3 linked regions of the Glaciimonas sp. CA11.2 genome follow. The main gene of each other region encodes a partner of the protein of the gene in region 3 in a complex. Links are inferred from orthologs where the notes say so. Each region holds a gene or a part of one and is shown on either strand. Other genes may lie near its edges.

Region 1 (3,063 bases), 3.7 Mb from region 3 along the record:
TCTATCCACGGTGCATAAGCCGCAATGACGTCCTGTGCTTGCTCTGCTAAAACGCCTGACAACGTGAGGCTGCCGCCAAGTGCAATGCGCGCGCACAACATCGCAGACATCAGCTGTAACGGACCTGACAAAATGTTTGCCACGACGATGTCGAATGTCTCTTGTCCTGCGCGTTTCACGAAATCATCTGGCAAATAATAATTAATATCACAGTGATTACGGGCGCTATTGTCGCTCGCGGACACGATCGCCTGGGGATCAATGTCCACCCCAATGACGCTCGCTGCGCCGAGTTTTTTAGCTACCATCGCCAAAATACCTGAGCCGCATCCGTAATCGAGTACAGACTCCACCTTTTGTTCGCCAAGATGGGTTTCTAGCCACTCCATGCACAAACGTGTGGTCGGATGGCTGCCGGTGCCGAATGCGAGGCCGGGATCCAGTTCCAGGATCAGTCCATTTGCGTCAGGCGCATCGTGCCAGCTTGGCACGACCCAAATATTTTTACCGATATGAATGGGAGCAAACTGTGACTGCGTTAACCGTACCCAGTCTTGCTCGCCAACCGAGCGCAACGTGTATTCCGGTGCTGATTGCAAGCCGCACGCTAATGCGGCGGCGGTGACAATGGCGTCATGATCAACGTCGACGTCACTCAACGCGACAACACGGCTCCGCTCCCATGCTGCTTCTTCCGGTTCCATGCCCGGTTCGCCGAACAAAGGTTGTTCGGCTGCCGTGCCTTCGTCCGCGTCTTCCACTGAGACCGATAATGCGCCAGCTTCCATCAATGCGTCTGACAACGCTTCAGCGTGACTGCGCGCTACTTCTATAACAATTTCGGTCCAGCTCATGTGCAGCCTTACTTCTTTTCAGGTTTAGGTAAATCCGGTCTTTCGGCCAGTTTATGTTCCAGATAGTGGATGTTGGTACCGCCTTCAATAAAGCGCGCATCGATCATTAACTCACGATGCAGTGGAATATTGGTGCTAATACCTTCGACTACCATCTCGGAGAGCGCAATTTGCATGCGCTTGATCGCTTGTTCGCGGGTAGTGCCGTATGAGATCACCTTGCCGATCATTGAATCATAGTGTGGCGGTACGTAATAGCCAGCGTATGCATGCGAGTCAACCCGAATTCCAGGGCCGCCCGGGACATGCCACGTGAGGATTTTACCCGGCGATGGCGTGAACTTGAACGCATCTTCGGCGTTGATGCGACATTCTATCGAATGACCGGTCAGATGAATATCGCGTTGGCGATACCGCAATTTTTCGCCTGCAGCGATATGAATTTGCTCTTGAACGATGTCAACACCGGTAATCATTTCGGTGATCGGATGTTCAACCTGGACGCGTGTATTCATTTCGATGAAATAGAACTCACCGTTTTCATACAAAAATTCAAACGTCCCAGCGCCGCGATAATCCATCTTGCGACAGGCTTCGGCACAACGATCGCCAATTTTTTCAACGACTTTGCGCGGGATGCCCGGTGCTGGTGCTTCTTCAATCACTTTTTGGTGGCGGCGTTGCATGGAGCAGTCGCGCTCACCGAGCCAAATGGCATTCTTATACTGATCGGCCAAAATCTGAATTTCCACGTGACGCGGATTTTCCAGATATTTTTCCATATAGACTTCTGGATTGCCGAAAGCTGCGCCAGCTTCAGTTTTTGTCATCGTGACGGCATTAGCCAATGCTGCTTCCGTATGGACAACACGCATACCGCGTCCGCCACCACCGCCTGATGCTTTAATAATGACCGGATAACCGACTTTACGAGCAATCTTAATTACTTCTTTCGGATCGTCTGGCAGTGCGCCTTCTGAACCTGGAACGCATGGCACGCCAGCACGGATCATTGCTTGTTTGGCGGAGACTTTATCGCCCATCAAGCGGATATTTGCTGGCCGCGGTCCAATAAAGACAAAACCGGATTGTTCAACACGTTCAGCAAAATCGGCATTTTCGGATAGGAAACCGTAGCCGGGATGAATTGCTTCAGCATCAGTTACTTCTGCCGCGCTAATAATCGCTGGCATATTTAGATAACTAAGACTTGAGGGTGCGGGGCCGATACAAACTGATTCATCTGCCAACTTCACATATTTGGCGTCGCGGTCAGCTTCTGAGTGGACCACCACGGTTTTGATGCCCATTTCGCGGCATGCGCGCTGGATTCGCAAAGCAATTTCGCCGCGATTGGCGATGAGAATTTTTTCAAACATAGTAAATGGTATTCCGTGGCTAGTATTTAAGCGTTAATTCGAACGATATCAAGCGTTCGGGCGGCAGATGCGTGAAAGGCGTACGACGACACTTCTGAGAAGAGCCGCTGTCTACATAAATACGCCGGTATCATGCTCAATGCCGTCCGCAAGTTTATTCGGTTCTCCCGAATAAACTCTCCGTTGGCGCGAACTTAACCGATGATAAACAAAGGTTGACCGAATTCTACCGGTTGGCCATTTTCCACCAGAATTTTTTTCACCACACCAGAAACGTCGGCTTCGATTTCATTCAGCAGCTTCATCGCTTCAATGATGCACAACGTTTCGCCTTCCTTGATTTCCGAGCCGACCTCTACAAATACTCCCGCGCCTGGAGCTGACGAACGATAAAACGTGCCGACCATAGGTGATTTGACGATGTGACCTTCTGGGACCGCAGGGACTTCTACCGCTGGCGCGCTGACTGGTGCCGCCATTTGCGCCTGGTACGGTTGTTGAGCAACTTGCGGTTGCATCATCACGACCTGATTGTGCGATGACTTAACAATACGTACTTTGCTTTCACCCTCGGTGACTTCCAGCTCTTCGATATCCGATTCAGCGACTAGGTCGATTAACGTTTTAAGTTTTCTCAAATCCATAATGCAATCCTTCAGTGTATGTTTTAAGAATAAAAAGTGTTAACGAATGAATTACTGCCATTCTTGTTTTTTAGTAGGCAGAACCATCCGTTTGGTACGAATTAATGTTTGTAAGCCTAAAGTTGATCGATTGCGAACGAAATCGCGATGCGATAACCCTCTACGCCCAACCCGCAGATGACGCCA
Region 2 (2,930 bases), 930 kb from region 3 along the record:
CCGACGTTTCAAAATGCAAGCTTCCGCCATAGATGGGGAAAGCGAGCGCGGCTTCGCCAGTCCAGCGGAAGGGAATGGGATCAATCTCTTCACGATCCAGATCATCACGAGGCGTCAAAAAAACCCGATCACGATGACGCCGAATATGACATTCCGGATGGGTCACACAAAGTTGGGCATCGGCTTTTGCTGACAGCAATTGGTCTCGCATCTCGCTCAGCCAAGCGCTCGAAGGCATCCGCAAATCATGTAAACCAAACCAATACCGTAGCAAGTTGTCGATCCGTGCCGCACTCAATTTGCGGACCTTGTCCAACTCGAGACAGTTATTACCCGCACACGCTGCCATATCCTGCGCGGCGAGTTCGATTAATAATTTTTGGCTGGACTGCATGTGACCTGCCGTGCGCGTCAGGCGTCCTTGAAAGCCGACAAAATACTGACTAAGTACCGGCATCAATTGATGACGTAGCGCATTTCTGGCATAGCGTGAATCATGATTAGATTCATCTTCGACAAAGGGTATGCTGTGGTTAGTAGCGTAACTTTCAAGTTGCGCCCGCGATACCGCCAGCAATGGCCGCGCCATCAGCAACGTTGCATCGCCCAACAGTGCGGGTGCAGCGTTCACTGTATCCATGCCAGATAACCCCGCCACGCCAGACCCGCGCAGCAATTGCAGTAATACGGTTTCTGCCTGATCGTCAATATGATGCGCGGCTAACAATAGTGGCACTTGATGCTGACGGCACATATCGCCCAAAGCAGCATAACGACTGTTACGCGCGGCCTCTTCCACGCCAGTTTTATCGGCATTGCGCAAGGCAATATGGCGTGCATCAAAGATCACATCCAGACGCTGGCACTCAGCAGCGCAATGCGCCAGCCATTGATCAGCCTGCGGGCTAATACCGTGATGAACATGAAAAGCGCGTAGTTTTATCTGATGTTCTGCGGCATATTGTGCCGCTAATGCGAGTAACACTGACGAGTCAAGACCGCCGCTATAAGCGATTGCTATAGCTGATGGGAACTGAACATCGGCCAGCGTCTCGACGGGTGATTCGCGGCCGTTGGAAGAAATAGAAAAAGCGCGCTGAATAATATCTTTCAGCGCGCCCTCAAACTGTTCGGTGATGGTGACCGTGTGCGGATTTGCCACTATTCTGTCGCCGAAATTTCCTTGAATTTGCCGTAGCTCATCAATTTCTCGTGGCGAGCCGCCAACAAATCCTTGGTTTTAACACCTTGGAACTGACGCAATGTATCTGCCAATGCGCGCTTTAACAATCCAGCCATTTGCTTGGGATCGCGGTGTGCACCACCAAGCGGTTCATTGACGATCTTGTCAATCAAACCCATTGCTTTTAAACGATGTGCGGTCAAGCCCAAGGCATCTGCCGCATCCGCTGCCCGCTCGGCGCTCTTCCACAAAATCGAAGCGCAGCCTTCTGGTGAGATCACCGCATAAGTCGAATATTGCAACATCAATACCGCATCGCCCACAGCGATCGCCAGCGCGCCGCCGGAGCCGCCTTCGCCGATGATCGTGGCAATCAATGGCACTTTGAGTTCAGCCATGCAGTAAAGATTATGTCCAATCGCTTCGGACTGACCGCGTTCTTCAGCATCAATACCGGGGAACGCACCCGGCGTATCAACAAAGGTAAAGATCGGCAGACCAAATTTTTCTGCGACTTTCATCAACCGCAGCGCTTTGCGATAGCCTTCCGGCTTTGGCATACCAAAGTTACGCAAAGCACGCTCTTTGGTATCGCGACCTTTTTGATGACCAATCACCATACAAGCCTGACCGTTAAAGCGCGCCAGACCGCCGACGATAGACTGATCGTCAGCATAGGTGCGATCCCCATGCAATTCATGGAAATCAGTAAACATTTCATTCACATAATCCATCGTATAAGGACGTTGTGGATGACGTGCGATCTGTGAAACCTGCCACGGTGTTAGCTTGGCGTAGATATCTTTGGTCAGTTGCTGGCTTTTTTTCGATAAACGATCAATCTCTTCCGAAATATCGACTGCCGAATCATCCTGTACAAAGCGCAGCTCTTCTATTTTGCCATCCAGCTCGGCAATCGACTGTTCGAAGCCAAGAAATGTGGTCTTACTCATGGTATTCCTTTGTTTTTGCGCATCGCCACGAAGGCATGAGGCTGCGCCAAATCTGTAACTACTATGTATTTGCGCAAACTGTTGCTGAAACGCTTATCAGAAAATGCCTAAAATAATGTAATTTTAACCATTACCGAACAACTTCCACCGTTTGCTACATTTCTTTCACTACGTTTTCGTTTGCTACTTTTCAGTATGCAACCGGTATTGGCTCAAGACTGCGCCATAAATACCATGTGGCAACGGTACGCCATGGCTCCCAGTTAGCCGACACCTCACGCGCATCGCTACGTGACACCGGTTCACCTGAGAAGTAATTAACGCTGATGCCTTTTAATAAACCGACATCATCCAACGGCAAAATATTCGGCCGAAGCAGATTAAATATCAAAAACATCTCCGCTGTCCAGCGGCCAATGCCACGAATCTGGATTAATTCAGCGATAACATCCTCATCGGGCATACTGACCCACTTATCCGCATGGACTCGTTTTGCCTTGAAATGTTCAGCTAAATCAAGGATATATTCCGCTTTACGCTTGGATAAACCGCATGCAGCTAATTGTTCGTGGCCCGCTTTTAGCACTTGGGAAGGCGAACATTTGGGGCAGATTAACAGAAATTTCTGCCAAACCGCTTCCGCTGATTTGATCGAGATTTGTTGTCCGATCACAGAGCGCGCCAATGTCGTGAATGGCTCACTACGACCAGTCAGGTGCAAATCGCCAAATTGCGGAATCAGTTTGCGCATAATACGGTCACGCTTCATCAGCTCAACCTTGGCGTCTTCCCAG
Region 3 (3,052 bases):
CACGTCTAATACCACGAGTGGTTGTCCTGGCATCACTTGAAAACGCGCCGGCAACTCCACAGTCACAAGTCCGGTTCGCACCTCTTGGGCACTAACTGGTAATTGGTAACGTAAAGCCTCCAATGCTGCTAATGCTGCGGATGCATTCAACAATTGATTGGCACCGCGAAGGCTTGGATAGCCTAGAGAGTTGCGACGCTGGGTGCGTCCACCATAGTTCCACTGCTGCTTATCCCCAGTGTAGTTAAAATCACGACCCAGTAACCAAAGATCAGCGCCGATTGCAATGGCATGGTCAATAAGTGATTGAGGCGGCACTGGATCACTACAAATAGCGGTTTTTCCAGCCCGGAAAATACCCGCCTTCTCAAAACCTATTTTTTCCCGGGTATCACCAAGGTAATCAGTGTGATCGATATCAATGCTGGTCACAATGGCGATATCTGCATCAATCACATTGACAGCATCCAGACGCCCGCCCAGACCAACTTCCAATATCACCACCTCTAGATCGGCAGAGGCAAGCAAATGCATAATGGCAAGGGTCGTAAATTCAAAATACGTTAGCGAAACATCTCCACGTTGCGCTTCAACAGCTTCAAAACTGGCAATCAGCACATCGTCAGAGGCTGACTCGCCGTTTAACTGCGCGCGTTCATTGAATTTCAAGAAATGTGGCTTGATGTACAGCCCTACTTTGTAGCCAGCGCGTAATAGCATTGACTCCAACATCGCACATGTTGAGCCTTTTCCGTTGGTTCCAGCGACCATGATGACAGGACAAGAAAACCTGAGGTTGAGTCGTTCTTTTACGAGCTTGACACGATCCAAGCCCATATCAATGGTTTTAAAGTGGCGCGACTCGAGCAGTTCAAGCCAATCGTCTAACGTGGTGGGATGGCTTGCTGCGAGTGGAGAAGTTAACGATGTAGGCATAAATTAGTCATTTAACAAAACAATAGCCCGAACAGAAAGCGATTCGGGCTATCAGATTTTGAGTAATATCAATCAGGCAATTTCTGTAACCAAATGTCGATCATCAGCTCAGATCAAAAAAAACACATCAAGCGAGCGTTTCGGCTGGTTGATTCTGCAATAAGGCTAGCAAACGCGCGATCTCTTCGCGCATCTTGCGTCGATCGACGATCATATCGACTGCGCCTTTAGTGACTAGAAACTCAGACCGCTGAAATCCTTCAGGCAGTTTTTCGCGCACAGTATTTTCGATCACGCGTGGACCAGCAAAACCAATTAACGCTTTCGGCTCCGCGATCACAACATCACCCATAAATGCAAATGACGCAGATACCCCACCCATGGTCGGATCAGTTAAGACGCTTATATACGGTAATTTCTTTTCCGACAATTTAGTTAGCATTGCTGTCGTTTTTGCCATTTGCAATAACGACAACAAACCCTCTTGCATACGCGCTCCACCGGTCGCTGTAATGCAGATAAACGGTACTTTTTGCTCAAGCGCAGCTTGTGCACCGCGAACAAACCGCTCACCGACAACAGAGCCCATTGAGCCACCCATAAACTCAAACTCAAAACAGGCGACCACAACAGGCAACGTCATAATAGCGCCACCCAACACGATAAGTGCGTCGGTTTCACCGGTAGCTTCCATCGCCGCTTTGAGGCGATCCGGATATTTTTTACTATCTTTAAATTTAAGCGTATCAATAGGCAATGTTTCCTGGCCAATTTCATAGCGTCCACCAGCATCCAGAAGCGCATCCAGACGGTCACGCGCGCGAATACGCAAATGATGGCTGCACTTTGGGCAGACATGAATGTTGGATTCCAGGTCAGTCCGGTATAACACCGCTTCACAGGAAGGGCATTTAACCCACAGTCCTTCCGGGATCGATTTGCGGGTTGCCGAGTCACTGCGCTGGATACGGGGCGGGAGTAGTTTTTCAAGCCAACTCATAGAGCGACCTCCTTCATATTTTTTACTTGCCGAATTGTACCTTCAACCAAAAAACAGCGATAGTAAATCGCTGTTTCTACACAAACTTAGTGATTGAAGATTAAATGCCAATTTAGCAAATTTTTGTTAACGCCATTAACCAGGCCTGCGCGAGTACGACGGAAATTATTCGTCCAAAGCTTTCCGAATACCGCTGATAAATGTTTGCACCGCTGCAACAGCATGCTCACGCGGGGTATTTTCAAGTTCCTGAATAATGCGACTTCCGATGACAACTGCATCCGCTACTTGCGCCACTGCTTTAGCGGTAGCTGCATCGCGAATACCAAAACCGACACCAATAGGCAACTTAACGTGCTTGCGAATTGCTTCGATGCGCTTCGTGACTTCAGCGATATCGATATTAGCCGAACCCGTCACGCCCTTAAGCGATACGCAATACGCGAAACCACCGCCAACTTCGGCAACCTGCTTGATCCGCTCTTCAGTAGAAGTCGGCGCGAGCAGGAAGATAGGATCCATGCCATTGAGGCGCATCTTATGCGCAAACTCTTCACACTCCTCGGGTGGATAATCGACAACGATGGTGCCATCAATGCCCGCTTCTTTTGCAGCACTAATAAAAACATCCACGCCCATCCGTTCGAGGGGATTAGCGTATCCCATCAACACGACTGGCGTATGGGTATTGGTCTGCCGAAAAACCCGTACATACCCTAACACGTCATGCAGGCTGACATTGAATTTAAGCGCGCGTTCGCATGCCCGCTGGATAACAGGGCCTTCGGCCATTGGATCAGAAAATGGGACACCCAACTCAAGAATGTCGGCACCGCCAGCGACCAGAGCGTGCATCAATGGTACGGTCAACTCTGGATCTGGATCACCAGCGGTGATAAACGGGATCAGACCCTTTTTGTTATTTGCGGCCAGTGCGGCCAACGTAGTCTGGATTCGTGACATGGTTGTCTTAGAAAAATTTTCGTGAGCTATTGATTAAATTAAGCAGAACAAGCTCGGCCTAACAAGTTGTTTGAGATAAATCGCTTAAAATCTATCCATCGAAATACATTCAGTCTGCGTTCGGCAAATCATGATCATGTAGATCAGAGCGTA

Evidence for each region.
Region 1: the proteins of accD (region 3) and accC are in contact, whole or in part, in a solved structure (PDB 8UXZ), measured with the Escherichia coli proteins. The link is inferred for Glaciimonas sp. CA11.2 from one-to-one orthologs.
Region 2: the proteins of accD (region 3) and RGU75_RS15815 are in contact, whole or in part, in a solved structure (PDB 8UXZ), measured with the Escherichia coli proteins. The link is inferred for Glaciimonas sp. CA11.2 from one-to-one orthologs.

Annotation. Positions count from the first base shown.
Region 1 is NZ_JAVIWL010000001.1:930,289-933,351, reverse strand. What follows is about bases 49-2,951. They hold accC (acetyl-CoA carboxylase biotin carboxylase subunit), read right to left. Parts: upstream 2,234-2,951; coding sequence 863-2,233; downstream 49-862. Other genes in these bases: accB (acetyl-CoA carboxylase biotin carboxyl carrier protein), read right to left, coding at 2,428-2,877; prmA (50S ribosomal protein L11 methyltransferase), read right to left, coding at 49-854. Also shown: more of prmA, read right to left, coding at 1-48; aroQ (type II 3-dehydroquinate dehydratase), read right to left, coding at 2,994-3,063. UniProt on the Escherichia coli protein: This protein is a component of the acetyl coenzyme A carboxylase complex; first, biotin carboxylase catalyzes the carboxylation of the carrier protein and then the transcarboxylase transfers the carboxyl group to form malonyl-CoA.
Region 2 is NZ_JAVIWL010000001.1:3,652,025-3,654,954, reverse strand. The notes cover bases 150-2,919. They hold RGU75_RS15815 (acetyl-CoA carboxylase carboxyltransferase subunit alpha), read right to left. Parts: upstream 2,137-2,919; coding sequence 1,162-2,136; downstream 150-1,161. Other genes in these bases: RGU75_RS15810 (DNA-3-methyladenine glycosylase), read right to left, coding at 2,327-2,919; tilS (tRNA lysidine(34) synthetase TilS), read right to left, coding at 150-1,162. Also shown: more of tilS, read right to left, coding at 1-149; more of RGU75_RS15810, read right to left, coding at 2,920-2,930. UniProt on the Escherichia coli protein: Component of the acetyl coenzyme A carboxylase (ACC) complex. First, biotin carboxylase catalyzes the carboxylation of biotin on its carrier protein (BCCP) and then the CO(2) group is transferred by the carboxyltransferase to acetyl-CoA to form malonyl-CoA.
Region 3 is NZ_JAVIWL010000001.1:4,582,641-4,585,692, forward strand. What follows is about bases 1-2,892. They hold accD (acetyl-CoA carboxylase, carboxyltransferase subunit beta), read right to left. Parts: upstream 1,937-2,892; coding sequence 1,064-1,936; downstream 1-1,063. Other genes in these bases: folC (bifunctional tetrahydrofolate synthase/dihydrofolate synthase), read right to left, coding at 1-936; trpA (tryptophan synthase subunit alpha), read right to left, coding at 2,102-2,892. Outside these bases: more of trpA, read right to left, coding at 2,893-2,899.